DNA from 3 places in the Actinomadura chokoriensis genome. Region 2 is predicted to be linked to each of the others. Evidence: riboswitches for the same ligand, from Rfam matches in the RefSeq annotation. Region 2 holds a riboswitch; each other region holds the start of a gene.
What was found. Region 2 has a riboswitch for cobalamin ahead of cobN (cobaltochelatase subunit CobN). Riboswitches for the same ligand answer to the same signal wherever they lie in the genome.
Positions count from the first base shown of each region.

Region 1: another riboswitch for cobalamin. It lies ahead of ABFX46_RS29955 (ribonucleoside-diphosphate reductase subunit alpha); the one in region 2 lies ahead of cobN (cobaltochelatase subunit CobN).
Region 3: another riboswitch for cobalamin. It lies ahead of metE (5-methyltetrahydropteroyltriglutamate--homocysteine S-methyltransferase); the one in region 2 lies ahead of cobN (cobaltochelatase subunit CobN).

Region 1 covers NZ_BAAAMW010000017.1:58,695-68,085, forward strand. Annotated here, with positions in the region: gene ABFX46_RS29925 (zinc-binding dehydrogenase) at 1-764, opposite strand, end outside; gene ABFX46_RS29930 (acyl-CoA thioesterase) at 761-1,177, opposite strand; gene ABFX46_RS29935 (sigma-70 family RNA polymerase sigma factor) at 1,393-2,079, shown strand; gene ABFX46_RS29940 (WD40 repeat domain-containing protein) at 2,076-3,158, shown strand; gene ABFX46_RS29945 (hypothetical protein) at 3,235-3,390, opposite strand; gene ABFX46_RS29950 (ribonucleotide-diphosphate reductase subunit beta) at 3,444-4,439, opposite strand; gene ABFX46_RS29955 (ribonucleoside-diphosphate reductase subunit alpha) at 4,463-6,754, opposite strand; cobalamin riboswitch at 6,844-7,063, opposite strand; gene ABFX46_RS29960 (hypothetical protein) at 7,203-7,874, shown strand; gene ABFX46_RS29965 (YcnI family copper-binding membrane protein) at 7,969-8,676, shown strand; gene ABFX46_RS29970 (copper resistance CopC family protein) at 8,673-9,206, shown strand.
Region 2 covers NZ_BAAAMW010000019.1:112,102-121,492, forward strand. Annotated here, with positions in the region: gene ABFX46_RS31840 (VWA domain-containing protein) at 1-159, shown strand, start outside; gene cobO (cob(I)yrinic acid a,c-diamide adenosyltransferase) at 161-763, shown strand; gene ABFX46_RS31850 (cobyrinic acid a,c-diamide synthase CobB) at 760-2,091, shown strand; gene cobN (cobaltochelatase subunit CobN) at 2,046-5,639, opposite strand; cobalamin riboswitch at 5,692-5,815, opposite strand; gene ABFX46_RS31860 (precorrin-3B synthase) at 5,887-6,978, shown strand; gene ABFX46_RS31865 (precorrin-8X methylmutase) at 6,975-7,595, shown strand; gene ABFX46_RS31870 (precorrin-2 C(20)-methyltransferase) at 7,595-9,082, shown strand; gene ABFX46_RS31875 (cobalt-precorrin-6A reductase) at 9,073-9,391, opposite strand, start outside.
Region 3 covers NZ_BAAAMW010000004.1:192,956-202,346, reverse strand. Annotated here, with positions in the region: gene ABFX46_RS11550 (serine/threonine-protein kinase) at 1-1,317, opposite strand, end outside; gene ABFX46_RS11545 (SDR family oxidoreductase) at 1,430-1,693, opposite strand; gene rox (rifampin monooxygenase) at 1,991-3,418, shown strand; cobalamin riboswitch at 3,450-3,658, shown strand; gene metE (5-methyltetrahydropteroyltriglutamate--homocysteine S-methyltransferase) at 3,760-6,006, shown strand; gene ABFX46_RS11530 (ATP-binding protein) at 6,077-6,832, opposite strand; gene ABFX46_RS11525 (DUF397 domain-containing protein) at 7,178-7,375, opposite strand; gene ABFX46_RS11520 (helix-turn-helix domain-containing protein) at 7,381-8,220, opposite strand; gene ABFX46_RS11515 (DUF397 domain-containing protein) at 8,346-8,561, opposite strand; gene ABFX46_RS11510 (SAM-dependent methyltransferase) at 8,558-9,385, opposite strand.

The DNA of each region.
Region 1 (9,391 bases), on a different contig from region 2:
TCTCGGAGGGCGTCGGTCGCGTCCGGGCCGCCCTCGATGGGGTGGGCGCCCAGTTCCTCCGCCAGGTCCAGTTTGTCCGCGACTAGGTCGATCGCGTAGATCGTTGCGGCACCGGCGGCCTTCGCGGCGAGGACGGCGGCCAGGCCGACGCCGCCCAGGCCGAAGACGGCGACGGTGTCGCCGGGGGTCACGGCGGCGCTGTAGAGGGCGGCGCCGGCGCCGGTGAGGACGGCGCAGCCGAAGAGCGCCGCGATGTCGAACGGCAGGTCGCGGTCGATCTTCACGGCGGAGCGGGACGAGACGACCGTGTACTCCGAGAACGCCGAAACGCCCAGGTGGTGGTGGGGGCGGGTGCCGTCCGGGGCGACGAAGCGCTTGCCGCCGCCGAGCAGGGTGCCCGCGCCGTTGGCCGCCGCGCCGGGGCCGCAGAGGGCGGGACGTCCGCCGACGCAGCGCTCGCAGTGACCGCAGGCCGGGACGAAGGCGAGGACGACATGGTCACCGGGGACGAACTCGGTCCCCGGGCCGGTCTCGACCACTTCGCCGGCGGCCTCGTGGCCGAGCGCCATCGGGAGCGGGCGGGGGCGGGACCCGTTGATCACGGAGAGGTCGGAGTGGCACAGCCCCGCCGCGCCGATCCTGATCAGCAGCTCGCCGGGACCGGGCGGGTCGAGCCGCAGGTCGGCGATCTCCAGCGGACGGGACGCGGCGTACGGGGCAGGCCGCCCCGACTCGACCAGGACGGCGGCACGGGTCTCGATCATGGGGTGAGCAGCTTCTCCATCTCGGCGCGGACGGCGCCCGTGATCTCGACCGGGCGGCGGGTGCGCCGGTCGACGAAGACGTGCACGAAGTGGCCCTCGGCGACGAGCTCGCCGTCGGACGCCCGGAACATCCCGATCTCCCAGCGGACGCTGGAGCGGCCCAGGCTGCCGATGCGGAGCCCGACCTTGATCGCGTCCGGGAACGACACCTCGGCCTTGTACTCGCAGTGCGACTCCACGCACAGCCCGATGGCGGCGGACGCCGCGGGGTCGAAACCGGCCGTCCGGATCATCCACTCGTTGATGACGGTGTCCATGAGCGAGTAGTGGACGACATTGTTGACGTGCCCGTAGACGTCGTTGTCCTTCCACCGGGTCGGGACGTTCTCCCAGTGCTGGTACTCGCCGGTCATGAGGGGCAGCCTAGGGGCGTCCCGGCGGTGGCGCCGCATCGGCCCGGCAGGACGGTGACCATGCCAAACGTCGTCCGGGCGGGCCGGTGCACACGCCCAACGCGCCCGAGCCCCATGCGGGGGCGGCGTTCACGAGGCCGCAGGGAAGTCGGGGGACGTCGCGGGGAAATGTCGGGACGGAAGCAACCTTTTCCCGCTTCGTTGGTTCTCAAGGCATGAGGTTGCATCGCGGACTCGCCGCGACGGGCGACGGCACGCCCGCCGACGGCCTACCCGGCAGCGCCGTGCCCGCCGGCGGTGAACGCAGCAGCGGTACACCCGGCAGCGGTACACCCGGCGGCATGCTCGCAGACGCCACGGCCGCCGATGGGGCACCGGCCGCCGACGGCGAGCGCGTGACCGGTCATGTGCTGGCGGCGCTGTTCCGCACCCACCACCTGTCGCTGGTGCGGCTCGCGGTGCTGCTCGTGGGCGACCAGGCCGGCGCGGAAGACCTGGTCCAGGACGTGTACGCCCGGATGCAGCGGCGCCATGAGCGGCGGGGCGGAGGTGGCGGCCTGCCGTCCACGCAGCCGGAACTGCTCGCCTACGCGCGCACCGCCGTCCTGAACGCCGGCCGGACGCTGCTGCGCCGCCGGGCCCTGACGCACCGGCTGTTCCAGGCTCCCCGGCCGGTGTGGTCGGCGGAGAACGACGCGCTGGTCGCCGACGACCGGCGGCGGGTGCTGCACGCGCTGGGCCGCCTGCCCGCCCGGCAGCGGGAGGCGATCGTCCTCCGCTACTACCTCGACCTGTCCGAGTCGGAGATCGCCGCGGCCATGGGCGTCCGGCCGGGCACCGTCAAGTCGACCATCTCCCGGGGCCTGGACGCGCTCCGCGACCGGTACGAGGAGGAACGATGACCGGGTTCTCCGACGAGCTGCTGCGGGCGGCCCTGGCCGACGCGGCCGGCACCGTCCGCCCCGAGGAGCTGCGGCCGCTGCCCGCCCCGTCCCGGCGCGGCCGCCCGTTCGCGCTGCCGCTCGCCGGGCTGGTCGCCGCGACGGCGGCCGCGGTCGCCGCCGTCGTCCTCGTCGCGCCGTGGGCGCAGCACGGACGGGACGGCGCGCCGCCCCGCTACGCCCTCGCGTCCTACGCGGGCGCCGAGTACGTCCTCGACGGCGCGTGGCCTCCGGGCGGGGAGACGGTGACGGTACGCAGGTCCGATACCGGCCGGCCGGTCGCGACCGTGCCCGCGCCGGCGGGGTCGGGCGGCTTCCGCGACTCCGCCGACTCCGGGGACAACCGGACGTTCGTCCTCACGACCGCCGACCCGGGGGCCTGCGAGATCGACTTCTACCGGCTCACGCTCGGCACCGACGGGCGGCCGGAGGGGCCGCCGGCCCGGTTGCGCGGCGCCGGGCTGCGGCAGCGGATGGGCGAAGGGCCCGAGCAGTTGGCCGTGTCTCCAGGCGCACGCCGGATCGCGTACGCGGGCAGTGAGTGCGGTGGCGAACCCGCCGGCGGGACCATCACGGTCGTCGACCCCTCCACCGGTGACCGCCGGGTCACCCGGCTCCCGCCCCGCGCCTTCGCCAACTCCCTGCACTGGGCGCCGAACGGCCGGGACCTGGTCTTCGAGACGGCGGGCGACTACCGGGACCGCGGCCTGTCCACCCTGGACACCGAGACGGGCAAGATGAGCGAGATCCGCCTGGAGGCCGGCGGCGCGACGCTGCTCGGCGCCGCGTTCGACAAGGACGGGACGCACATCGTGGCGCTGGTGCGCGGCGGCGACCGGAACCGGGTGGTCTGGTACGCGACGGCCACCAAGACGATCACGAGGCGGGTGGAGTTGCCGCCGAGCGCTCCCGAGGCGCCCACGGACTTCACGGCGTACGGGGACCGGGTCGTGGCGATGATCGGTGATCAGGTGCACGTCGTCACCGGGACGAAGGTCGTCACCGACCGGATCGGCGAGGACGGCCGGCCCTTGCCCTGATGACCCGGCGACCATTTCCTCCTGGAGGCACCGAGAAGGCCCGCCCTCGGCGAGGGCGGGCCCTGGGGCGCGGGGGTCAGTGGCGGCGGCCACCGCCCCGGAATCGGGCCAGCAGGCCGCGCACCTTGGCCTGCGTGCGGGGATCGCGGGCGTAGCGCTCGGCCTTCGCCCGCATCTTGCGGCCCTGCGGACCGCGGGCGTACCTCATGATCCGGTCGACGACGGAAGGCATGTGCGTCCTCCTCGGACTAGGTCCTCCTTCAACGAGTGCCCGGTCCCAGAAGTTCAGAACGCCTCGTCCAGGGTGACGCTCCCCTCCACGCCGATCTGGTACGCCGAAACCCGCCGCTCGAAGAAGTTGGACAGCTCCTGGACGTCCTGCAGCTCCATGAACGCGAACGGGTTGGCGGTGCCGTAGCGGGCCGGGAGCCCGAGCCGGACGAGCCGCTGGTCCGCCACGTATTCGAGGTAGGCGCGCATGTCGTCGGCGCTCATGCCGGGCAGCCCGTCGCCGCACAGGTCGCGGGCGAACGCCAGTTCCGCCTGGACGGCCTCCTCCAGCATCGTGGTGACCTGGGACGTCAGCTCGGCGTCGAACAGCTCCGGTTCCTCGGCCCGGACGGTGTCGACCACGGAGAACGCGAATTCCATGTGCATCGACTCGTCCCGGAACACCCAGTTCGTCCCGGAGGCGAGGCCGTTCAGCAGGCCGCGCGACCGCAGCCAGTACACGTACGCGAAGGCGCCGTAGAAGAACAGCCCCTCGATGCAGGCCGCGAAGCAGATGAGGTTGAGCAGGAACGTCCGGCGGTCGCCGGCGCTCCGGAGCTCGTCCAGGGCGCCGAGCGAGTCGATCCAGCGGAAGCAGAACTCCGCCTTCGCCCGGATGGACGGGATGTGCTCGATCGCCGCGAACGCCCGTGCGCGCTCGTCGTGATCGGGCAGGTAGGTGTCCAGGAGGGTCAGGTAGAACTGTACGTGGACGGCCTCCTCATATAGCTGCCGCGATAGGTAGAGCCGCGCCTCCGGGGCGTTCACGTGCTTGTAGAGGTTCAGCACCAGGTTGTTCGCCACGATCGAGTCGCCGGTGGCGAAGAACGCGACGAGCCGGTTCACGAGGTGCAGTTCGGCGGGGGTGAGCCGCTCCAGGTCGGCGAGGTCGGAGGCGAGGTCCACCTCCTCCACCGTCCACGTGTTGCGGATCGCGGCCCGGTACCGCTCGTAGAAGTCGGGGTAGCGCATGGGCCGCAGGGTCAGGTCCAGGCCGGGGTCGAGCAGCATGCCGCGTCCTTCCGTCCGCGCGCTCACTGGCACGCCTCGCAGGTCTCGGGGTTCTCCAGGGAGCACACGGCCGCCGCGGAGGCGACGGTCGTCTGCGCGATGCGCGTCGCCGGGCGGGAGCGCAGGTAGTACGTCGTCTTGAGGCCCGCGCGCCACGCGTACGCGTACATCGAGGAGAGCTTGCCGATCGTCGGCGTCTCCATGAACAGGTTCAGCGACTGCGACTGGTCGATGTAGGGGGTGCGGGCGGCGGCGAGGTCGATGAGCGCCTTCTGCGGCAGCTCCCAGGCCGTCCGGTAGAGGGTGCGCATCTCGTCGGGCAGGTCGGTGAGGCCCTGGACGGAGCCGTTCGCCTTCTTCACCGCCTCCCGGACGGCCGGCGTCCACAGCCCGAGCGACTTCAGGTCGTCGACCAGGTAGCCGTTGATCTGCAGGAACTCGCCGGACAGCGTCTCGCGCTTGAACAGGTTGGACACCTGCGGCTCGATGCACTCATAGCAGCCCGCGATGGACGCGATCGTCGCGGTCGGCGCGATCGCGACGAGCAGCGAGTTGCGCAGCCCCGTCTCGGCGACGCGCGCCCGGAGCTCGGCCCACGCCTCGGGACGGGTCTGGATCGCGTCCGGGAAGTGGTCGACGTGGAGCCGGCCGCGAGCGGTGCGGGTCATGCCGTAGGCGGGCAGCGGGCCGTGCGCGGCGGCGAGATCGGCGGACGCCCCGTAGGCGGCCAGCGCGATCTCCTCGGCGATGCGCGTCGAGAGCGCGCGGGCCTCGTCCGAGTCGAACGGAAGGCGCAGCGTGAAGAAGACGTCCGCCAGGCCCATCACGCCCAAGCCGACCGGTCGCCACTTGCGGTTGGCCTTCTCCGCCTCCGGCGTGGGGTAGAAGCCCCTGTCGATGGTGCGGTCCAAGAACCGGACGGCGGTGCGGACGGTGGAACGAAGCCGATCCCAGTCGACCCCTGCCGGCGTGACGTGCGCGGCCAGATTCACCGATCCGAGGTTGCAGACGGCCGCTTCGCCATCGCCGGTGACTTCCAGGATCTCCGTGCACAGGTTCGACAGGTGGACGGTCTGGCCGGGCTCGGCGGTCTGGTTGCAGGCGCGGTTGGCGGCGTCCTTGAACGTCATCCACCCGTTGCCCGTCTCCGCGAGGGTGCGCATCATCCGCCCGTACAGCTTGCGCGCCGGGACCTGCCGGACGAACCGCCCGTCCCGCTCCGCCGACCGGTACGCCTCGTCGAACGCCTCGCCCCACAGGTCGGCCAGCTCGGGGACCTCCTTCGGGTCGAACAGCGACCAGACCGCGTCGTCCTCGACCCGGCGCATGAACTCGTCCGGGACCCAGTTGGCGAGGTTGAGGTTGTGGGTGCGGCGCGCGTCCTCGCCCGTGTTGTCGCGCAGTTCGAGGAACTCCTCGACGTCGGCGTGCCACGGCTCCAGGTACACGCAGGCCGCGCCCTTGCGGCGCCCGCCCTGGTTGACGGCGGCGACGGACGCGTCCAGCGTGCGCAGCCACGGCACGATGCCGTTCGAACGCCCGTTGGTGCCGCGGATCAGCGACCCCCGCGACCGGACCTTCGTCCACGAGATCCCGATGCCGCCCGCGTACTTGCTGAGCCGCGCGACCTGCCCGTACCGGTCGTAGATCGACTCCAGCTCGTCGCGCGGCGAGTCGAGCAGGAAGCACGACGACAGCTGCGGGCGGCGCGCCGCCGCGTTGAACAGCGTCGGCGAACTGGGCAGGTAGCGCAGCGTGCCGAGCAGCCCGTACAGCTCCGCCGCCTCCTCCACGGTGTCGGCGAGGCCGCAGGCGACGCGCAGCAGGAAGTGCTGCGGACGCTCCAGGACGAGCCGCGAACGCGGATGCCTCAGCAGGTACCGGTCGTAGAGGGTGCGCAGCCCGAAGTACTCGAACCGGTCGTCGGCGGAGTCGTCGGCGAGCGCGTCGAGGGCGTCGGCGTTGGCGGCGACGAACGCGGCCGGGCCGTCCGCCAGCAGGCCCGCGCCGTGCGCGGCGGCGACCGACTCGGCGAACGTCGCGACGCCCGCGGACGCCGCCTCGTCCCTGATCCGGGCGCCGAGCAGCCGCGCGGCGACCTTGGAGTACCCGGGTTCGGCGGGCACCAGCGCGGCGGCCTCGCCGATCGCGAGGTCGCGCAGCGCCGCCGCGTCCAGCCCGTTCCCGGAGCGGACGGCGGCCAGCACCCGTCCCGGCTCGACGTCCGGTATGCCGTCGCAGGCGGCCTCGACCTCCGCGCCGATCCCCCGTCGCAACGCCGCCGCGGCCGGCGGCGCCGCCAGAGCCTGTGTCACGTGCCTCTCCCCTCGCAAGCCGCCTCGCGGGGGCATGCGAACGGCGCGCGACGGCACGCCGCGCTCCGCCCTCCGGCCCACCCGCGAGGCCTGGACGTATCGAACTGGCAGGTCTTCGGACTCGCGGGCGCCGCCTTCCGGAGAAGGCGTCCTAGTGGCCGTCGCTTCCCAGGCCCCGATGGGCCCAGTGCTCATAACGGCGGTCGTTCCCGCTCACCGCTGCGGGGCAGTCCCGGATTCGCACCGGGTTCCCTCTTACGACGCCCCCGCCGCGAACGGCGGGGGCGTACCAGCACGGGATTGAACCCTACATCTAGTTCGCGATCTTTGTGCAACCCCAAGATGTTGGGCGTGTCGATGCGGCTGCGAGCTGGGCGCGGGTAGATGGCGGGGCTGGCGGCAGGGTCGGCTGCGGGGTCGGCGGGGGTGGTGGCACGATGGTCCCGTCATGTCCGAACGCCCCCGCGAACCCCTGTTCCGGACCGCCCGCGCGATCGTCTTCGCGACCGCGTGCGTCGCGCTGGCCGTCCTCGGGCACGTCCTCGCAGGTGGGGCCGCGGTCCCGGTGTGGGCGGGGCTGAGCGGGTTCGGGGCGGTCCTCGGCGTGACGCTGATGCTGGCGGGCCACGAGCGCTCCCTCGCCACGATCCTGGGCGGGCTCCTCGGCGGGCAGTTCGCGCTGCACACGCTGTTCACCGCGGCGGCGCCGCACCCCCCGCTCCCGATGCCCGCGATGGCGGATCATGCCGGCGGGGCTCACGCGTCCGGCATGCACGCCGCCATGGCGGCCGGCGCGGACACGATGGCGGCGTCGGCCCCGCACGACCCCAACGGCCTGGTCATGACGCTCGCGCACTGCGTGGCCGCGCTGGTCGCCGCGTGGTGGCTGCGGCGCGGCGAGCGGGCCGCCTGGGCGATGGCCCGCCGGGTCGCCGCCGCGGCCGACCGTCCCGTCCGGCTGCTGCTGGGCCTGCTGGCCGTCGAGCCGGCCGCGTCCCCGCGTCCCGCCCCGGTGCTCCCGGTGGCGGACGTCGCCGCCGCCCTCGGCCGGGTGCTGCGGCACCAAGTGGTCGAGCGGGGTCCCCCGGCGCGTTCGAGGGCGCTCGCACGCTTCTGCTGAGGCGAAGCCTCCGCGTCGAGCGCCGTACGTCACCGGACGCCGATCCGCGGCGCATCCGGCTTCTCTTCCGTACGACTCGAACGGACATTTCCCCATGCCTTTCCTCTCGCATGCCCGCCGTGCCGGCGCTCTCGCGTCCCTCGCGGCCCTCGCCGTGGTCGGCGGGGCGACGGCCGCGTCCGCGCACGTCACCGCCAACCCGACGACCGCCGAGCAGGGCTCCTACGCCAAGGTGTCGTTCCGGGTGCCGAACGAGCGCGACAACGCCTCCACCACCAAGGTCGTGGTGCACCTGCCGGTCGACCATCCGCTGGCGTCGGTGTCCGTCCGCCCGACCCCGGGCTGGACGGTGAAGGCCGAGAAGTCCACGCTGCCGAAGCCGATCAAGTCCCACGGCGGCGAGCTGACCGAGGCCGTCACCACGATCACCTGGTCGGGCGGCAAGATCGAGCCGGGCCAGTTCCAGGAGTTCGACGTCTCCATGGGCCCGCTCCCGACCGACACCGACCAGATCATGTTCAAGGCCGACCAGACGTACTCCAACGGCGAGGTCGTCAAGTGGGAGGAGGAGCAGGCCGAGGGCGGCGCCGAACCGGAGCACCCCGCACCGACGCTCCAGCTCACCCCGAAGGACGCCGCGCCCACGGCGGGCCTCACGGCCGAGCGGAAGCCGGCCGCGAAGAGCACGGCGTCGGCCGATGACGGGACGGCCCGCCTCCTCGGCGGCATCGGCATCGCGGCCGGCGTGATCGGCGTCGGCGTCGGCGGCTACGGCCTGAGCCGCGCGCGGAGCCGGGCATGATCCGGCGGCTCGCGGCGGGCGCCCTGGCGGTCGGGACGGTCCTCGCGCTGACGGCGGCCCCGGCCTCCGCCCACACGGCGCTGACCTCGGCGAACCCGGCGAAGGACGCGACGGTCCCGGCGCCGTCCCAGATCGTCCTCACCTACGCCGACCCGGTGCGGCTGCCGCGCGTGGTCCTGATGGACGCGTCGAAGAAGCAGTACCAGTCCGGGTCGGCCCAGGCGGTCGACAACAAGGTCACCCAGGCGGTCGGCGGCGCGCTCCCGAACGGGGAGTACACCGTGGGCTGGCGTGTCGTGTCCTCCGACGGGCACCCGGTCGAGGGCACCTACACCTTCACCGTGACGGGTTCCTCGGCGGCCGCGCAGCCCCCCGGCCCCGCCGCCGCGCCGTCGGCGGCCTCGGCGACGTCCGCGGAGAAGTCGTCCGGCTCGTCCGGCTGGCTCTGGATCGGGCTGATCGTCCTGGTCATCGCCCTGGCGGGCGGCGCCGTCGCCTGGCTCCGCCGCTCCTCCGCCACCGAGGACTGACCGCTCGCCCACCGGCTCGGGTGATCACGGCCGCACCCCGTGATCATCCGGCCGGTGGGCGGCGTTCTTTACAGCTATCGGAAAGAACGGGTCACAGCCGGGACGGGGACAGTTCGCGCGGCGGGCCGGCGGGTACGCGGCGCCGCAGAAGGAGTCGCGGGCGACCGCCGACAGGTCCACGGGGA
Region 2 (9,391 bases):
GCCGGACTGCTCGCCGGCACGGCGGGGATCGTCGTGGACTGCGAGGACGGCCCGGTCCGGCTCGGCCTCGCGGGACGGCTCGCCGCCCGGCTGGGCGCGCGGCTCGTCCCGCTCGGAGATCTCGATGGAATCGTGCGCGAGCACAGGAAGGCGGCCTGACATGCCCCAGGGGAAGCCCGTGTCCGTCCCCGACGACGGACTCACCACCCGGCAGCGCCGCAACCGGCCGCTGCTGATCGTCCACACCGGGCCGGGGAAGGGGAAGTCGACGGCCGCGTTCGGGATGGCGCTGCGCGCGTGGAACCAGGGCTGGCCGGTCGGGGTGTTCCAGTTCGTGAAGTCGGCGAAGTGGCGGATCGGCGAGGAGCGGGCGCTGCGGGTGCTGGGCGACAGCGGCGAGGGCGGCCCGGTCGCCTGGCACAAGATGGGCGAGGGCTGGTCGTGGATCCAGCGGCCGGGCTCGGATGCGGACCACGCGGCGGACGCGCGGGAGGGCTGGGCGCAGATCAAGCGTGACCTCGCCGCCGAGACGTACCGTTTCTATGTGCTGGACGAGTTCACGTATCCGATCAAGTGGGGCTGGCTGGACCTGGACGACGTGGTGGAGACGCTGACGTCCCGTCCGGGCGCGCAGCACGTCGTCGTCACCGGGCGGGACGCGCCGGAGCGGCTCATCGGCGCCGCCGACCTGGTGACGGAGATGGGGAAGGTCCGGCATCCGATGGACGCCGGACAGAAGGGGCAGCGGGGCATCGAGTGGTGATCCCGCGGCTCGTCATCGCCGCCCCCGCGTCGGGAAGCGGGAAGACCACGGTCGCGACCGGGCTCATCGCCGCCCTGCGCGCCCGGGGGCTCGCGGTGTCGCCGCACAAGGTCGGCCCCGACTACATCGACCCCGGCTACCACGCGCTCGCGTCGGGACGCCCCGGCCGCAACCTCGACCCGTGGCTCGTCGGCGAGGAGCGGGTCGCGCCGCTGTTCCTGCACGGCGCGGCCGGCTGCGACGCGGCCGTGGTCGAAGGGGTGATGGGGCTCTTCGACGGGCGGGGCGACACGGGGTTCGCCTCCACCGCGCACGTCGCGCGACTCCTCGCCGCCCCGGTCGTGCTGGTCGTGGACGCGGCGCGGCAGAGCAGGTCGGTCGCGGCGCTCGTGCACGGGTTCGCGACGTTCGAGCCGGGGGTGCGGATCGGCTGCGTCATCCTGAACCGCGTCGCCTCGGACCGGCACGAGGAGCTGTGCCGGGGCGCGCTGGAGTCGACCGGGATACCGGTGCTGGGCGCGATCCGGCGGGACGACGCCGTCGTGAACCCGTCCCGGCACCTCGGGCTGATTCCGGCGGCGGAGCGCGGGGCGGACGCCGTGCGGGCGGTGCGGCGGCTCGGCGGGCTGATCGCCGGGTCGTGCGACGTGGAGGGGCTGCTGCGTCTCGCCGGCACCGCTCCCCCGCTGCCCGGCCCGGCGTGGGACCCGTCCGAGCATGCCGAGCCGGTCGGCGGGCGGCCCGTCGTCGCGGTCGCGGGCGGGCCGGCCTTCACCTTCTCTTATAGGGAGCACGTCGAGCTGCTGCGCGCGGCGGGCGCCGAGGTGGCGGTGTTCGACCCGCTGCGGGACGAGGCCCTGCCCGACGGGACGGCCGCGATCGTCATCGGCGGCGGGTTCCCGGAGGTGCACGCCGCCGAGCTGGCCGCCAACGAGCCCATGCGCGCGGCCGTCGCCGCGTTCGGCGGGCCGATCGCCGCCGAATGCGCGGGACTCCTCTATCTATGCGAGGAACTCGACGGCCGGAGGATGTGCGGGCTCGTCCCGGGCCGGGCGCGCATGACGTCCCGGCTGGCGCTCGGCTACCGGGAGGCCGTCGCCGTGGCCGAATCGCCGCTGACGCGCGCGGGCGAGCGGTTCCGGGGCCACGAGTTCCACCGCACGGCCCTGACCGGGGCCGCGGAGCCGCTGTTCCGCTGGCGGGACGGCGGCGACGGGTTCGGGAGCGACCGCATCACCGCGTCCTACCTGCACCTGCACTGGGCCGGGTATCCGGAGCTGGCTCAACGGCTGGTGTCGTCCTCCAGGTCGCCTTCCGCCTTGAGGTAGACCTCCTGCAGGCCCTTGAGGACCTCCGGGTCGGGGTGCTCCCACATGCCGCGCTCGGCGGCCTCCAGCAGCCGCTCGGCGATGCCGTGCAGCGCCCACGGGTTCGACTCGGCCATGAACGCGCGGTTCTCGTCGTCCAGGACGTAGGCGGCGGTGAGCCGGTCGTACATCCAGTCGGCCATGACGCCGGTGGCGGCGTCGTAGCCGAACAGGTAGTCGACGGTCGCGGCCAGCTCGAACGCGCCCTTGTAGCCGTGCCGGCGCATCGCGGCGAGCCACTGCGGGTTGACGACGCGGGCCCGGAAGATCCGCGCGGTCTCCTCCGAGAGCGTGCGGGTGCGGACGGCGTCCGGGCGGGTGCTGTCGCCGACGTACGCCTCCGGCGCCCTGCCGGTCAGCGCCCGGACGGTGGCGATCATGCCGCCGTGGTACTGGAAGTAGTCGTCGGAGTCGGCGATGTCGTGCTCGCGGGTGTCGACGTTCTTCGCGGCGACCGCGATGCGGCGGTAGGCGCTCTCCATGTCGTCGCGGGCGGGGACGCCGTCGAGGTCGCGGCCGTAGGCGTGGCCGCCCCACACCGCGTACACCTCGGCGAGGTCGGCGTCGTCGCGCCAGGTGCGGCTGTCGATGAGCGGCAGCAGCCCGGCCCCGTAGGCTCCGGGCGCCGACCCGAAGATGCGGCGGGCGGCGCGCCCCTCGTCGCCGTGCGCCTCCCGGTCGGCCCGGACGTGGGCGCGGACGTAGTTGTCGCCGTCGGGCTCGTCCAGGGCCGCGACGAGGCGGACGGCGTCGTCCAGCATGGCGACGACGTGCGGGAACGCGTCCCGGAAGAAGCCGCTGATGCGGACGGTCACGTCGATGCGCGGCCGGCCCAGCTCGGCGAGCGGGACCGGCTCCAGATCCGTGACGCGGCGGGACGCCTCGTCCCACGCCGGCCGGACGCCGAGCAGGGCGAGGACTTCGGCGATGTCGTCCCCGGCCGTCCGCATCGCGCTCGTCCCCCACACCGACAGGCCCACCGAGCGCGGCCACTCCCCGTCGTGGTCGGCGCGGTAGCGGTCGAGGAGCGAGGCGGCCATGGCCTGCCCGGTCTCCCACGCGAGGCGGCTCGGGACGGCGCGCGGGTCCACCGAGTAGAAGTTCCGGCCGGTCGGCAGGACGTTGACGAGGCCGCGCAGCGGCGACCCGCTCGGCCCGGCCGGGACGTAGCCGCCGTCCAGGGCGTGCAGCACGTGGCCGAGTTCGTCGGACGTGCGCGCCAGGCGCGGGACGATCTCGGCGGCGGCGAACTCCAGGACCCGCCCCACGAGTTCGCGGCGCTCCCCGGGGACCCGCCGGGCGATCTCGGGGACCGCTTCCGCGTCCCAGCCCGCGTCCTCCATGCCCTGGACGAGCGACCGGGCGGCGGCCTCGGCGGCGTCCACGTCGGCGAGGGCCTCGGAGCCGTCCTCGGCCAGGCCGAGCGCCTCGCGCAGGCCCGGCAGCGTCTCCCGCCCCGACCACATCTGCCGGGCGCGGAGCATGGCCAGCACCAGGTCGACACGGGTCCCGCCCTCCGGCGCAAGGCCGAGGACGTGCAGGCCGTCGCGGATCTGCGCGTCCTTCACCTCGCACAGCCAGCCGTCCACGTGCAGGAGGAAGTCGTCGAACTCGGTGTCGTGGGGACGGTCGTCCAGGCCGAGGTCGTGGTCGAGCTTCGCGGCCTGGATCAGCGTCCAGATCTGCGCGCGGATCGCCGGGAGCTTCGCCGGGTCCATCGCGGCGATCGTCGCGTGCTCGTCCAGGAGCTGTTCGAGGCGTGCGATGTCGCCGTAGGTCTCGGCGCGCGCCATCGGCGGGACCATGTGGTCGACGAGGACGGCGTGCGCGCGGCGCTTGGCCTGCGTCCCCTCCCCCGGGTCGTTGACGAGGAACAGGTAGATCAGCGGGACGTCGCCGAGCGCGGCGTCGGTGCCGCACGACGCGGACATGCCGGCCGCCTTGCCGGGCAGCCACTCCAGGTTGCCGTGCTTGCCGACGTGCACGATCGCGTGCGCGCCGAACTCGTCCGACAGCCACCGGTACGCGGCCAGGTAGTGGTGGCTCGGCGGCAGGTCGGGGTCGTGGTAGATCGCGATGGGGTTCTGGCCGAAGCCGCGCGGCGGCTGCACCATCACGACGACGTTCCCGGCGCGGAGGGCGGCGAGGACGATGGCGCCGTCCTGGACGAACAGGTGCCCGGGCGGCGGCCCCCAGTGCAGCTCCATCTCCCCGCGCAGCACCTCGGGGAGGGTGCGGTACCAGCGTTCGTAGGACGCGGCGGAGATGCGGATCGGGTTGCCGGCGAGCTGCTCCTCGGTGAGCCAGTCCTCGTCCTGGCCGCCGGCCGCGATGAGCGCGTGGACGAGCGCGTCGCCGTCCTGCTCGCGGACGCCGGGGAAGCCCTCGCCGAGGTCGTAGCCCTCCTCCGCGAGGCGGGCCAGCAGCCGGACGGTGCTCGCCGGGGTGTCGAGGCCGACGGCGTTCCCGACGCGGGAGTGCTTCGTCGGGTACGCCGACAGCATGACGACGATGCGGCGGTCGGCGGCCGGGGTGCGGCGGAGGCGGCCGTGCCGGACGGCGATCCCGGCGACCCGCGCGGCGCGTTCGGGGTCGGCCCGGTAGACGGTGAGGCCGTCCTCGTCGATCTCCTTGAACGAGAACGGGACGGTGATGATGCGGCCGTCGAACTCGGGGATCGCGACCTGCGACGCCGCGTCCAGCGGGGACAGGCCGTCGTCGCTCGCCGCCCAGGCGTCGCGGCTGGTGGTGAGGCAGAGGCCCTGCAGGATCGGGATGTCCAGCTCGGCGAGGGCGCCCACGTCCCACGCCTCGTCGTCACCGCCCGCCCCGGCGGTCGCGGGCCGCGTCCCGCCCGCCGCGAGGACGGTCACGACGAGCGCGTCCGCCCGGCCGAGGGTGTCGAGCAGTTCGGGCTCGGCGGTGCGCAGGGACGAGCAGAAGACCGGCATGGCCTGCCCGCCGGCGTCCTCGACGGCCGTGCACAGCGCCTCCACGAACGCGGTGTTCCCCGCCATGTGGTGGGCGCGGTAGTACAGCACGCCGATGACCGGGCCGCCGGCGGTGCGGGGTTCGCGTTCGAGCCGTCCCCACGTCGGCGCCGCGGCGGGCGGCGCGAACCCGCGCCCGGTCAGCAGCACGGTGTCGGACAGGAACGCGTGCAGCTCGGCCAGGTTGCCGGGGCCGCCGTGCGCGAGGTAGGCGTGGGCTTCGGCGCACACGCCGCCGGGGACGGTGGACAGCTCCATCAGCTCGGCGTCGGGGGCCTGCTCGCCGCCGAGGACGACCACCGGACGGGGCCCGGCGAGCAGCGCGTCGAGCCCGTCCTCCCAGGCCCGGCGCCCGCCGAGCAGCCGGACGACGACGAGGCCGGTCCCCTCGGCGAGGCCGGGCAGGTCGTCCGCGGTGAGCCGCGCCGGGTTGCCGAGCCGGTAGGCGGCGCCGGACGCGCGGGCGCTCAGCAGATCGGTGTCGGACGTCGACAGCAGCAGCACGGTGCCAGCGGACACGGCCGTTCCTCCCCTGGGGTCCTCGCCCCGGTCGCGGGTGTCACGACGGCAGGAGTCTCCTGGCTCCCGGATCGACGCTCGCCCCGGCCTTCCCGTCCGTGCGGACAGTGGCCTCAAGCGGGATTCGCTCCCCGGTCACAGTGGCGGGACCGCGCCGGATTCGCACCGGCTTCCTCCCATTGCCATCGCCTGAGGAGAACAGTACGGCAGCGCGGGCCGCCCGCAAAGTGTGGTTAACATCCTCCCCGTGCCGAATGCCAGACTCCGTGCCGACGCCTGCCCCGGCGCGCTGCGCACCCACGACGCCGCCGACGGGCCGCTGGCGCGCGTCCGGGTGCCGGGCGGCGCGGTGTCGTCCGCGCGGCTCGGGGTGCTCGGCGCCGCCGCCCGGGAACTGGGGCGGGACGTGATCGAACTCACGTCCCGGGGCAATCTGCAGCTGCGCGGCGTCCGCGATCCGGCGGCGCTCGCGGAGCGGCTGGGGGCGGCCGGGCTGCTGCCGTCGCCGTCCCACGAGCGGGTCCGCAACATCGTCGCGTCCCCGCTCGGCGGACGCGGCGAGCACGGCGTCCTGGCGACGGATCCGCTGGTCACGGCCCTCGACCGGGCGCTGTGCGGGCATCCGCGGCTGGCGGGGCTGCCGGGCCGCTTCCTGTTCGCCTTCGACGACGGCACGGGCGACATGCTCGCGCTGGGCGCCGACCTGACCTTCGCCCCGGACGGCCTCCACCTCGCCGGGACGCGGCTGCCCCATCGCGATGGCGCGGTGGCGCTGACGGTCGCGGCGGCGGAGGCGTTCCTCGACGTCCGCGGGGACGCGTGGCGCCTCGCGGAGGTGCCGGACGGGGCGCGGCTCATCGCGGAGCGGCTCGGGGCCGAACCCCAAGAGGCCGGTGCGCGTCCCGAGCCCCGCCGCCCGCATGCCGGGGTCATCGCGCAGCGGGGCGGGCTCGTCGCGCTGGAGGCCGTGCCGCCTCTCGGACGGTTGTCCGGGGCACAGGCCGATGCGCTCGCCGGTCTCGCGGACGAGGTGCGGGTGACGCCGTGGCGGAGCGTCGTGCTGCGCGACCTGGGCCAGGGCGCGGCAAGCCGCATCGCGGCGCGGCTCGGCGCGGCCGGTTTCGCCGTCGATCCGGCGTCGCCGTGGGTCGGGGTGTCGGCGTGCACGGGCAGTCCCGGGTGCGCGAAGTCGCGCGGCGACGTGCAGGGCGAGGCGCGGCGGTGGGCCGGCGGGCTGGAGCGCGCCCCGGAGACGCCCGTCCACTGGGCGGGGTGCGAGCGGCGCTGCGGGATGCCCCGCGGCCCGGTCGAACTGAGGATGGCGGAGGAGCAGCGGTGATCGACTATGTCCGGGACGGCGCCGAGATCTACCGGCGGTCGTTCGCGACGATCCGCGCGGAGGCCGACCTGTCGGGCCTGCCGGACGACGTGGCGCGGGTCGCCGTCCGGATGATCCACGCGTGCGGGATGACCGACCTCGTCCGCGACCTGGCGTGGTCGCCGGGGGTCGTGGAGCGGGCGCGGGCGGCGCTGCTGGACGGCGCGCCGGTCCTGTGCGACGCGCGGATGGTCGCGTCCGGCATCACGCGGGCGCGGCTGCCCGCCGGCAACGAGGTCGTGTGCACGCTCGGCGACCCCGAGGTGCCGGGGCTGGCGGCGCGGCTCGGCACCACGCGGAGCGCGGCGGCGCTGGAGCTGTGGCGCGGCCGCCTCGGCGGCGCGGTCGTCGCGATCGGCAACGCGCCGACCGCGCTGTTCCGGCTGCTGGAGCTGGTCGCGGAGGGTGCGGGGCGCCCGGCGGCGGTCCTCGGCGTCCCGGTCGGGTTCATCGGCGCCGCCGAGTCCAAGGAGGCCCTCGCCGCGAGCGGCCTCGACCATCTGGTGGTGCGCGGGCGGCGCGGCGGCAGCGCGATGACGGCGGCGGCGGTCAACGCCATCGCCAGTGAGGCGGAATGATGGCGGGACGGCTGTTCGGCGTGGGCGTCGGGCCCGGCGATCCGGAGCTGGTCACGGTGAAGGCGGCGCGGCTGATCGGCGGCGCCGACGTGGTCGCCTACCACTCCGCGCGGCACGGGCGCAGCATCGCCCGGTCGGTCGCCGAGCCGTACCTGCGGGACGGCCAGGTCGAGGAGCAGCTCGTCTACCCGGTGACGACCGAGACGACCGGGCATCCGGGCGGCTACCAGGGCGCGCTGGACGACTTCTACGCCGACTGCGCCGCCCGGCTCGCCGCGCACCTCGACGCCGGCCGGACGGTCGTGGTGCTGAGCGAGGGCGACCCGCTGTTCTACGGGTCCTACATGCACCTGCACAAGCGGCTCGCGCCGCACTACCCGACCGAGGTGGTGCCCGGTGTGACGTCGCTGAGCGCGGCGTCGGCGGCGGCGGGGCGCCCGCTGGTGGAGCGGGAGGAGACGCTGACCGTGCTGCCCGGCACGCTGCCCGCCGGGGAGCTGGCCGCGCGGCTGCGCGGCGCCGACGCGGCGGCCGTGCTGAAGCTCGGCCGGACGTTCACCAAGGTCAGGCAGGCCTTCCAGGACGCGGGACGGCTCGGCGACGCCTGGTATGTGGAGCGCGCCGCCACCGACCGGCAGCGGGTCGCCCCGCTCGCCGACGTCGATCCGGCCGACGTCCCGTACATGTCGCTCGCCCTGCTGACGAGCCCGGCCGAGCGGTCGTTCGCGGCGCCTCCCCCGGCGCGGCCGGCCGGTTCCGGCGGGGTGTGGGTGGTCGGGCTCGGGCCCGCCGGGCGGCCGTGGCTCACGCCCGAGGCGCAGGACGTCCTGGCGTCGGCGACCGACCTCGTCGGCTACGGCCCCTACCTCGACCGGGTGCCGCCGAACCCGAGGCAGCGGCGCCACGCGTCCGGGAACCGGGTGGAGGCCGACCGGGCCCGGCACGCGCTGGAGCTCGCGCGGGACGGGGCGCGCGTCGCGGTCGTGTCGTCCGGCGACCCGGGCGTGTTCGCGATGGCGGCGGCGGTGCTGGAGACCGCCGCCGGGGACGAGTTCGCGGACGTCCCGGTGCGGGTCGTGCCGGGGCTGACGGCGGCGCAGGCCGTCGCGTCGCGGGCGGGGGCCCCGCTCGGGCACGACTTCTGCGTGCTGTCGCTGTCGGACATCCTCAAGCCGTGGGACGTGATCGCGCGGCGGCTCGCGGCCGCCGCCGAGGCCGACCTGGTGCTGGCCCTCTACAACCCGTCGTCGAGCCGGCGGAGGCACCAGCTCCCGGCGGCGCGCGACCTGCTGCTGGAGCACCGCTCCCCCGAGACGCCGGTGGTGGTCGGGCGGGACGTGGGCGGTCCGGAGGAGGACGTGGCGGTGACGACGCTCGGCAAGCTCGACCCGGACCGGGTCGACATGCGCTGCCTCGTGATCGTGGGGTCGTCCACGACGCGGGTGACCGACAAGGGCATGGTCTACACGCCGCGCCGCTACCCCTGAGCCCAGGCGGCGGCGGTCGCCACGTCGTCCGTCGCCTGGACGCCGTCCGGATGGGGCGGGCGGTCCACCATGACGACCGGTATGCCGGCGTCGCGGGCGGCGGTGAGCTTCGCGCGGGTCATGGAGCCGCCGCTGTCCTTGGTGACGAGCACGTCCAGGCGGTGGTCGCGGATCAGCGCGCGCTCCCCCTCCACGGTGTAGGGGCCGCGGGCGAGCAGCACCTCGGCGTTGGGCGGGACGGGCGGCTCCGGCGGGTCGACCGACCGGGCGAGGAACCACGCGTCCGCGCGGGCGGCGAACACCGGGATG
Region 3 (9,391 bases), on a different contig from region 2:
CTCGCCGAGCTCGTAGGGGTCCTCGTAGGCGTCCAGGCAGTCGTTCACCGAGATCTCGTCGAACGCCTCAAAGGTCGGGTTCGGCGTCGGGGACGGACTCGACGTCGGCCGCCGGGTGCTCCCCTCGTCGCTCGTGAGTCCGGACGTCCGGCTGGAGGACGGCGTCGGGGACGAGGTGGAGCCCGCATTGCGCGACGTGCCCGACTTGTCCGTGGCGGCGTAGGCGACCAGCAACGCGATCACCAGGACGCCGATGACCCCGGCCGCGATCCCGCCGGCCGGCTTCGCCGGCGCCTTGGGCTGCGGCGGCCGCCCCTGCGGCCGCCCCGCCTGCGGTTGCGATTGCGGTCGCGGCGGCGGAGGTGCCTTCGGCCCGGACTTCTTCTGCCGCGGACCGGCCGGAGGCCGCTCGTCCGTGTCGGGCTTCTTCGCGAACTGCTCGGTCTCGGCCACGCGGGTGGCGATCATCGTGCTGTACGTCTTCGGCAGCGGCATCGCTCCGTCCGCGGCCAGTGCGGAAAGGCGCTCCAGGAACTCGCCGGTCGGCGGACGGTCGTCCGGGTCCTTCTCCAGCCCCGCCGCGATCAACTCCAGCAGCGCCGCCGGGACGCCCGTCAGGTCAGGGTCCTCATGCCGCACGCGGTAACCGAGGGCATCGGGCGGCCCCTCCCCGAACGGATGCCGGCCGGTCACCGCGAAGCTCAGCACGGCGGCCAGGCAGAACACGTCACTGGCCGGACCGATGTCGCGGCCAAGGTACTGCTCAGGCGACATGTACCCCGGCGTGCCCACCACCGTCAGACTCTGCGAACTGGCGTCCATCGCCCGCGCGATGCCGAAGTCGATGATCCGGGGACCGTCCGCCGCCAGCATCACGTTCCCCGGCTTGAGGTCCCGGTGGATGACGTTCTGGTCGTGGACGGCCTGCAGCCCTTCGGCGAGCCCGGCGCCGAGCGAGGCCGCCGAGCCCTCGGGCAGCGGGCCGTTCTCGTCGACGGCGTCCTGCAGCGTCGGCCCCGCGATGTACTCGGTGACCAGCCACGGCGGGTCGGCGTCGGTGTCGGCGTCCACGACCTGCGCCGTGTAGAAGCCGCCGATGCGGCGCGCCGCCGCGACCTCCTTGGCGAACCGGCGCCGGAACGAGGCGTTGTCGGCGAAGTGCGGGTGGACGATCTTGACCGCGACCAGCCGCCGCCCCCGCGAGCGGCCGAGATAGACCTGGCCCATCCCGCCGGCCCCGAGCCGCGCCAGCAGCCGGTACGGCCCCACCCGCGCCGGATCGCCGTCCCTGAGCCCCTTGAGTCCTGCGCCGGACATCCCACCCCGCCTCACGCCTGCCGAACACCCTTGTCTATCTGAGGGCAAGCGTAACGAGAGCGATCACCCCGCTCTGCGTCCTCGGACGCACTCACACCCGACCGCCCGCCGCTCAGCGCTCCGGCGGCCGGGCCTCCTCGGGGTCCCGGCCGTCGAGGAAGTTCTCGTACCGCTCGGTGGTGATCGATCCGAGCGCGACGACGTTCGTGTGGATGCCGTGCGGTCCGTAATCGACGGCGAGTGCCCGGCTGAGCCCTTCAATGGCGGCCTTCGCCGTCGCGTACGGGAGGGAACCGCGCACCGGACGCTGCGCCTGATGGGACGAGACATTCACGACGGCACCACCCGTCCCGGTCACCACGTACGACCGACTCACGGCATCCCCTTTCAACGACGTCGTCCGCGCCCGCGATCTGCGACGGGCGCCCAGAACATCTTCAGCAAATGTCGGTCGTCACCGTCCACGCCTTTTCGCGTTTGCGGACGTCACGTCCCAGAGGTAACTGCACACATGGGCCATCAGCGAGGATCGTCCCCGGCACACGAAAAAGGCAAGGAGAACGGGCTCCTTGCCACTACTAACGTATAGCACGCAGGGGGGCTTGCGGCAAGGCCCGGGTGATGCCGCACAATCGTGGGCCGACGCCAGAACCTGCGGAAACGGGGGGTTTCCTTGATCGATGTGATCGTTGCCGGCGGCGGGCCGACCGGCCTGATGCTGGCGGCCGAGTTGCGGCTGCACGGCGTGCGCGTGCTCGTCGTGGAGAAGGACGCGGAGCCGACGAGAATTGTCCGCTCGCTCGGCCTGCATGTGCGCAGCATCGAGGTGATGGACCAGCGCGGATTGCTGGAGCGCTTCCTCGCGCACGGCACCAAGTATCCGCTCCGCGGCCATTTCGCCGGTATCGACAAGCCGCAGCCCGAACGGCTCGACACCGCGCATCCCTACATCCTCGGCATTCCGCAACCGGTCACCGACCGGCTGCTGGCCGAGCGGGCCGCCGAACTCGGCGCCGAGGTCCGGCGCGGCTGCGAGCTGGTCGGGCTGAGCCAGGACGAGGACGGGGTGACCGCCGACCTCGCCGACGGAGCACGCCTGCGCTCCCGCTACCTCGTCGGCTGCGACGGAGGCCGGAGCACGGTGCGCAAGCTGCTCGGCGTCGGCTTCCCCGGCGAGCCCGCGAAGACCGAGTGGCTGACCGGCGAGATGGAGGCGACCGAGGACCCGGAGAAGATGGCCGCCATCGTCGCGGACGTCCGTGAGACCCATCGCACGTTCGGCGTCGGCCCGGTCGGCGACGGCGTCTACCGCGCCGTCGTGCTCGCCGAGGGCGTGTCCGGGGACCGCGCCGCACCGCCCTCGCTCGACGAGGTGAAACGGCGCCTGCGGGTGTTCGCCGGCACCGACTTCGGCGTCCACTCGCCGCGCTGGCTGTCCCGGTTCGGCGACGCGACCCGGCTCGCCGAGCGCTACCGCGCCGGCCGGGTGCTGCTGGCCGGCGACGCGGCGCACGTCCATCCGCCGCTGGGCGGGCAGGGGCTCAACCTCGGCGTCCAGGACGCGTTCAACCTCGGCTGGAAACTGGCCGCCGCGGTCGTCGGACGGGCCCCGGAGACGCTGCTCGACACCTACGAGACCGAGCGGCGCCCGGTGGCCGCCGACGTGCTGAACAACACCCGCGCGCAGGCCGAGCTGCTGTCCCTGGAGCCCGGCCCGCAGGCGGTGCGCCGCCTGCTCGCGGAGCTGATGGACGTCGGGGAGGTGACCCGGTACCTGATCGAGAAGACCACGGCGATCGGCGTCCGCTACGACTTCGGGGAGGGCCATCCCCTGCTCGGCCGGCGGCTGCGGGACGTCCCGCTGAAGCGCGGCCGCCTCTACGGGCTGATGCACGAGGGCCGCGGGCTGCTGCTCGACCAGACCGGCCGGCTCGCGGTCACCGGATGGGCCGACCGCGTCGACCATGTCGCGGGCGCCAGTGCGGAACTCGACGCGCCCGCCGTTCTCCTGCGCCCGGACGGCCACGTCGCCTGGGTCGGGGACGACCAGGCCGACCTGCTCGAACACCTGCCCCGCTGGTTCGGCCCGCCCGCCGCCTGACGGCGCCCCGGGGCGCGCGGGCGAGGCGGCGGTAGACTCCGGATGCGGATGGTTCGCTCGTTTCGAGCGTCGTAAGAGGGAACCCGGTGCGAGTCCGGGACTGCCCCGCAGCGGTGAGCGGGAACGACCGCCGTCATACGCACTGGGCCCGCCGGCCTGGGAAGCGACGGCCAGTAGGACGCCTCCTCCGAGGAGGCGACGCCCGCGAGTCCGAAGACCTGCCTCCGCCCGCGCGCCGCCCGGCGCGCGGTGGTCCGCGGCCTCGTGGGACGGCCGGCGACGCGGCTCCGCCGTGCCGTGCCGTCCTCGCGGTCGCCCGTGGCACAGCGAGGGAAGCCGCCATGAACACGACGATCCTCGGATATCCCCGCATCGGGGCGCGCCGGGAGTTGAAGGTCGCCACCGAGGACTACTGGGCGGGGCGCATCGACGCCGACGCCCTCGCCCGGACCGGCGCCGACCTGCGCGCCCAGGTCTGGACGGGCCTGCGGGACGCCGGAGTCGACGCGATCCCGTCGAACACCTTCTCCTTCTACGACCAGATGCTCGACACGAGCGTGCTGGTCGACGCCGTCCCGGACCGCTACCGGCGGCTGACCGGGCTCGACCGGTACTTCGCCATGGCCCGCGGTGTCCAGGACGTCCCGCCGCTCGAAATGACCAAGTGGTTCGACACCAACTACCACTACCTCGTCCCCGAGCTGGGTCCGGACACCAGGTTCCGGCTCGCGGACGGGGCCGCCGCCAAGCCGCTGGCCGAGTACCGGGAGGCGAGGGCGCTCGGCATCGAGACGCGTCCCGTGCTCATCGGCCCGCTCACCTACCTGCTGCTCGCCAAGCCCGCCGTGGACGGGTTCCGCACGCTGGACCTGCTCGACGGGCTCGTCGACGTCTACGCCGAGATCCTGGAGCGGCTCGCGGGGTCGGGTGCGCAGTGGGTGCAACTGGACGAGCCCGTGCTCGTCGCCGACCGGAGCGCGGCGGAGATCGACGCGCTCGCCCACGCGTACGCGCGGCTCGGGCGGCTGTCCAGCAGGCCCCGGCTGATGGTCGCCGCGTACTTCGGCGCGATCGGCGCGGACGCCCTGCGCGTGCTGGCGCGCAGCCGGGTCGAGGCCGTCGCGCTCGACCTCGTCGCCGGGCCCGGCACCGTGGACGTGCTCGCGTCGGTCGGCGGGCTGCCGCGCAAGACGCTCGTCGCCGGGGTCGTCGACGGCCGGAACGTGTGGCGCACCGACTCCCGGAAGGCGCTGGCCGCCTGCGCGTCCGTGCTCGGCCTCGTCGACCAGATCGTGGTCGGGACGTCCTGCTCGCTGATGCACGTCCCGCTCGACCTCGACGCGGAGACGGCGCTCGACCCGGACGTCCGCGGACGCCTCGCGTTCGCCCGGCAGAAGGTCGCCGAGGTCGTCGCGCTCGGACGGGCGCTCGGCGACGGCGTCCCGATCCCGGACGGCGCGCCGCTCCCCGGACCGGGCGTCGACCGGGGCGTCCGGGAGCGGCTCGGCGGCATCGGGGACACCCGGCGCGGCGACCGCGCCGCCCGGTTCGCCGCCCAGCGGGACGCGCTCGGCCTGCCCGACCTCGCGACCACCACGATCGGCTCGTTCCCGCAGACCCCCGAGATCCGCCGGGCCCGCGCCGACCGCAGGGCCGGACGCATCACCGAGGCCGACTACACCGCCGCGATGAAGGCCGAGATCGCCCGCGTCATCGCACTGCAAGAGGACCTCGGCCTGGACGTCCTCGTGCACGGCGAGCCCGAACGCAACGACATGGTGCAGTACTTCGCCGAGCAGCTCGACGGGTACGCGGCGACCGAGCACGGATGGGTCCAGTCGTACGGGTCGCGCTACGTGCGCCCGCCGATCCTGCACAGCGACGTCGCGCGGCCCCGTCCGATGACGGTCGGCTGGGCCGCGTACGCGCAGTCGCTGACGAGCAAGCCGGTCAAGGGGATGCTCACCGGGCCGGTCACGATGCTCGCCTGGTCGTTCGTCCGCGACGACCAGCCGCTCGCCGACACCGCCCGCCAGGTCGCGCTCGCGCTCCGGGACGAGATCGCCGACCTGGAGACCGCCGGCATCCGCGTCATCCAGGTGGACGAGCCGGCGCTGCGCGAACTCCTGCCGCTGCGCGACGAGGACCGTCCCGCCTACCTCGACTGGGCGGTCGGCGCGTTCCGGCTGGCGACGTCCGGGGTGAAGGACACCACCCAGATCCACACCCACATGTGCTACTCGGAGTTCGGCGAGATCATCGGCGCGATCGGGGCGCTGGACGCCGACGTCACCAGCGTGGAGGCGGCCCGCTCGCACATGGAGCTGGTCGGCGACCTGCGCGCCGCCGGGTACGCGAACGGGATCGGGCCGGGCGTGTACGACATCCACTCGCCGCGCGTCCCCGCCGCCGAGGAGATGGAGGACAACCTGCGCCGCGCGCTGCGGGCCGTCGAGCCGGGACGGCTGTGGGTGAACCCCGACTGCGGGCTGAAGACCCGCGCCTACCCGGAGACCGAGGCCTCGCTGCGCAACCTGGTCACGGCCGCGCACCGCGTCCGTGCCGGACTGCCGGGCAAACGCGGCTGACCCCCCGCCGCCGCATGGCCCGCCCCCACCCCGGGCCATGCGGCGGCCGATCGCGCGGCCGTTGCCGGCCTCAGTCGTGCATCGACTCCCAGAGGCGGACGAGCTCCTCGCACACCTCGGTGATGTCGGCGACCGGCAGCTTGCCGGACTCGCCGGACGGGGCGCACCAGCGGAACGTCGCCGACTCGCACCAGACGGTCAGGTCACCGGGCCCCGAGATGACGGAGGCGCCGAGCTCGTCGCCCGGCTCCAGGTCGTGGATGCCGCGCTGGACGAGCAGCGCGTGCAGGTCCTTCGTGGCGAGCCGCTCGTCGGTCCGCCAGACGTGCCGGCGGCGGCGCCCGGTGCGCGGGAGCGGCAGGGCGAACCAGGTCGCCTTCCCCCGGACGGCCGGCGTCCGCAGCCGGGAGCGGGACGGGTGGTGCCCCCACCGCCCGCGGGTGAGCAGCTCGATGATCTCCAGGCCGCGGCCGTGCTCCAGCATCGGGCCGGCGGGCGCCTGCGGCCGCCACGCACGCAGCGTGTCGAACGCCTTGACGACGAGTTCGTCCCGGCCGCACGCGCTCGTGCGCTGGTAGACCCACAGTTCCGCGCCGGACGGGCCGTCGCCGGGCATGGCGTGCTGTAAGACGTTCGTCGCCAGCTCGCTGACCATGAGCGTGATGTCGTCGACGTCCTGGCCGGACAGCCCGAGTGCGGGGAGCAGACCCGTGATGTGGGCGCGGGCCACCCGCGCGATGGTGTCGTCCGGGGGCAGGGGCAGGGCCGCGCAACCGCCGTTCTCCAGCCTCCACGGAATCCCGCACGTCGTCGCGGCCTTCGTCATGGCGCCCACCTCGGGGGTTTACGGAGACATTCGCGATTCAGACATTCGCGCCTTGAACCTCCACGGTTCGCGACTCGCTATGTGTGAATCACAGAACCCAGCTTCGCACATTTCTGGCCGCCGGGGGCGGTACATCGCAAGGATCATGCGGGAGAAGTTGAGACGTTCACCGATGCGCCCGAAAGCGTCTAAAGTACGTCCCCCCGCGGTGCAAGAAACGTGTACCGGCGGACCCGGGACGGCCGGTGCGCGGCGCTGTACCGTGGACGCGCCTGAGAGAGGGCCGCACACATGAAGATCCCCCAGGGGTGCAGCCCTGGGGGATCGTGTGTGCGGCCCGGTCAGTCAGCGGTCGTACCTGCCGGCCCGCACGTCTTCGAGGAACGCCGCGAAGACGGACCGGGGCACCACGTGCGCCCCGGCCTCCGGCGTCCTGCTGTCGCGCAGCCCGGTGGCCGTCTCGAGGTCGGCGACCTCGACGCATCCCCCGTTGCTGCTCGCGCTCGCGGTGGCCTTGAACCACCGTGCCTGAGAGAGGTCCATGAGTCTTACTCCAGCTTCGCGATGAGTGCCTCCAGGTGGGCCGCGGTGCCGGCGGCGCTCAGCGCCGCCGCGCGGATCTCTTCGAAGATCTCGCCATAGGCCTCCACTTTCGCGGCGTCGTCGATCTCCTGGACCTCCTCGTCGTTCTCGAGGAAGACCATGGACGGCTCGCCGCCGGGGAAATCGAAGATGTTGACCAGGGTCGACATGCCGGGGTGCAGCCCGTCCGACAGGCGCAGCAGCCGCAGCTCGACGTTCGGCCGCGCCGACATGGTCAGCAGGTGGCGGAGCTGGGCGCGGCGGTCGCCGGGGTCGCCCCACTCGTACAGCAGCGACGCCTCGGTGATCAGGGCGGTCAGGGTCGGCGCGTGCTCGTCGCGGTCGAGGATCTGCTGCTTGCGCAGCCGGGCCCGCAGCGCCTTCTCGCGCCACTCCGGCGACTGCGTGCCGGACATCAGCAGCGCCTGCATGTACGGCAGGGTCTGCAGCAACCCGGGGATGACCAGCGGCATGACCACCCGGATGCTCGACGCGTCCCCCTCGTAGCCGGGGAACTCGTTGTTGAAGACGTCCGGGTAGTCACGCCACCAGGCCCGCTGCCGGGCGCGCGTCGCGAGTTCCTCGAGCTCGTCGAGGTCGCTGCCCTCGTAGATGCGCGCCAGGTCGCGGATGTCACTGAGCTCGGGACGAACCCAGTTGTTGGCCTCGAACCGGCCGACCTTGCCTCTTCCCCAGTTCAACCGGTCGCAGACCTGGTTGGCCGTGTATCCGGCCTCGACGCGCAGATCCCGCAGGCGGCGCGCCAGCCCCCGTTTGGCGATCGTGGCGCCGTACGCCTCGCTCATCGGCGCCACCTCCCTTGACATACGGCCGGCATCAGCATACGCCTTCCGAATTTGTGAATCACAGATTTGGCCGGATCAGGAAGCGCATCACGAATCCCGTCGGGTAACGGCTTCATGAGGACGCCTCAGGACGCGGCCCGGTCGAACTCGCCCTTCCGCACGCCGTCCAGGAAGCAGGCCCATTCGTGCTCGTCGAACACCGAGATGAGCTGGCCGGACGTGCGCAAGAGCGTCCATTCGCCGACAAAAGCGACCTCGATGCCGCCCTCGTCGCTCCCCGAGCGCTGCCAGTCCAGGGCGTCCGGGTCGACGCCCAACTCCTCCGCAGTCGGCTTCTTCATGCTGTCTTCCTCGCCACACCGCAGTACGCCCACCGCGACCCATCACTGTCGGCGGCGTCAGGGTCCTCAGCGCCCCATTCGCCGATGTAGGCCACCTCGCGCCCCGCCTTGCCGTGCGGCGGGACGATCTCCAGCCCGTCGAAGAACCGGGTGACCTCCTCCCGCGTCCGCATGTGGACGGCCGCGGTGGACTTGGCGTACACGTCCCTGATCGTGCCGACCGCCCGGTCGGCCTGCCGGTCGTTGGTTCCGGCGGACAGCGCCAGGTAGCTGCCGGGCGCCAGCCGGTCCATGTACCCGCGGATCAGGCCGTAGGGGTCGTCCTCGTCCGGCACGAAGTGGACCATCGCCACCAGCAGCAGGGCCACCGGCCGGTCGAGGTCGATCATCTTCCGGGTGGCCTCGTGGTCGAACAGCGCGTCCGGCTCGCGGAAGTCGGCCGTGACGAACGCCGTCCCGGACGAGCCCGCCAGCAGCTTGCCCGCGTGCACCGCCACGATCGGGTCGTTGTCCACGTAGAGGACCCGGGCGTCGGGCGCGACGTCCTGCGCCGCGTCGTGGGTGTTGTTCATCGTGGGCAGGCCGGCCCCGAGATCGATGAACTGCCGGATACCGTTCTCGGCCAGCCAGCGCACCGAGCGCTGCAGGAAGCCCCTGTTCGCCCATGCCGCGTCGCCGGCCTCCGGCATGTTCGCCTTGACCTTGTCCGCGGCGGCACGGTCGACCTCGAAGTTGTCGGTGCCGCCGAGGTAGTAGTCGTACATCCGAGCCGGGCTGGGGACGGTGATGTCCACCCCGGGTGGCGCCTGCTCGATGTCGCTCACTGCTTC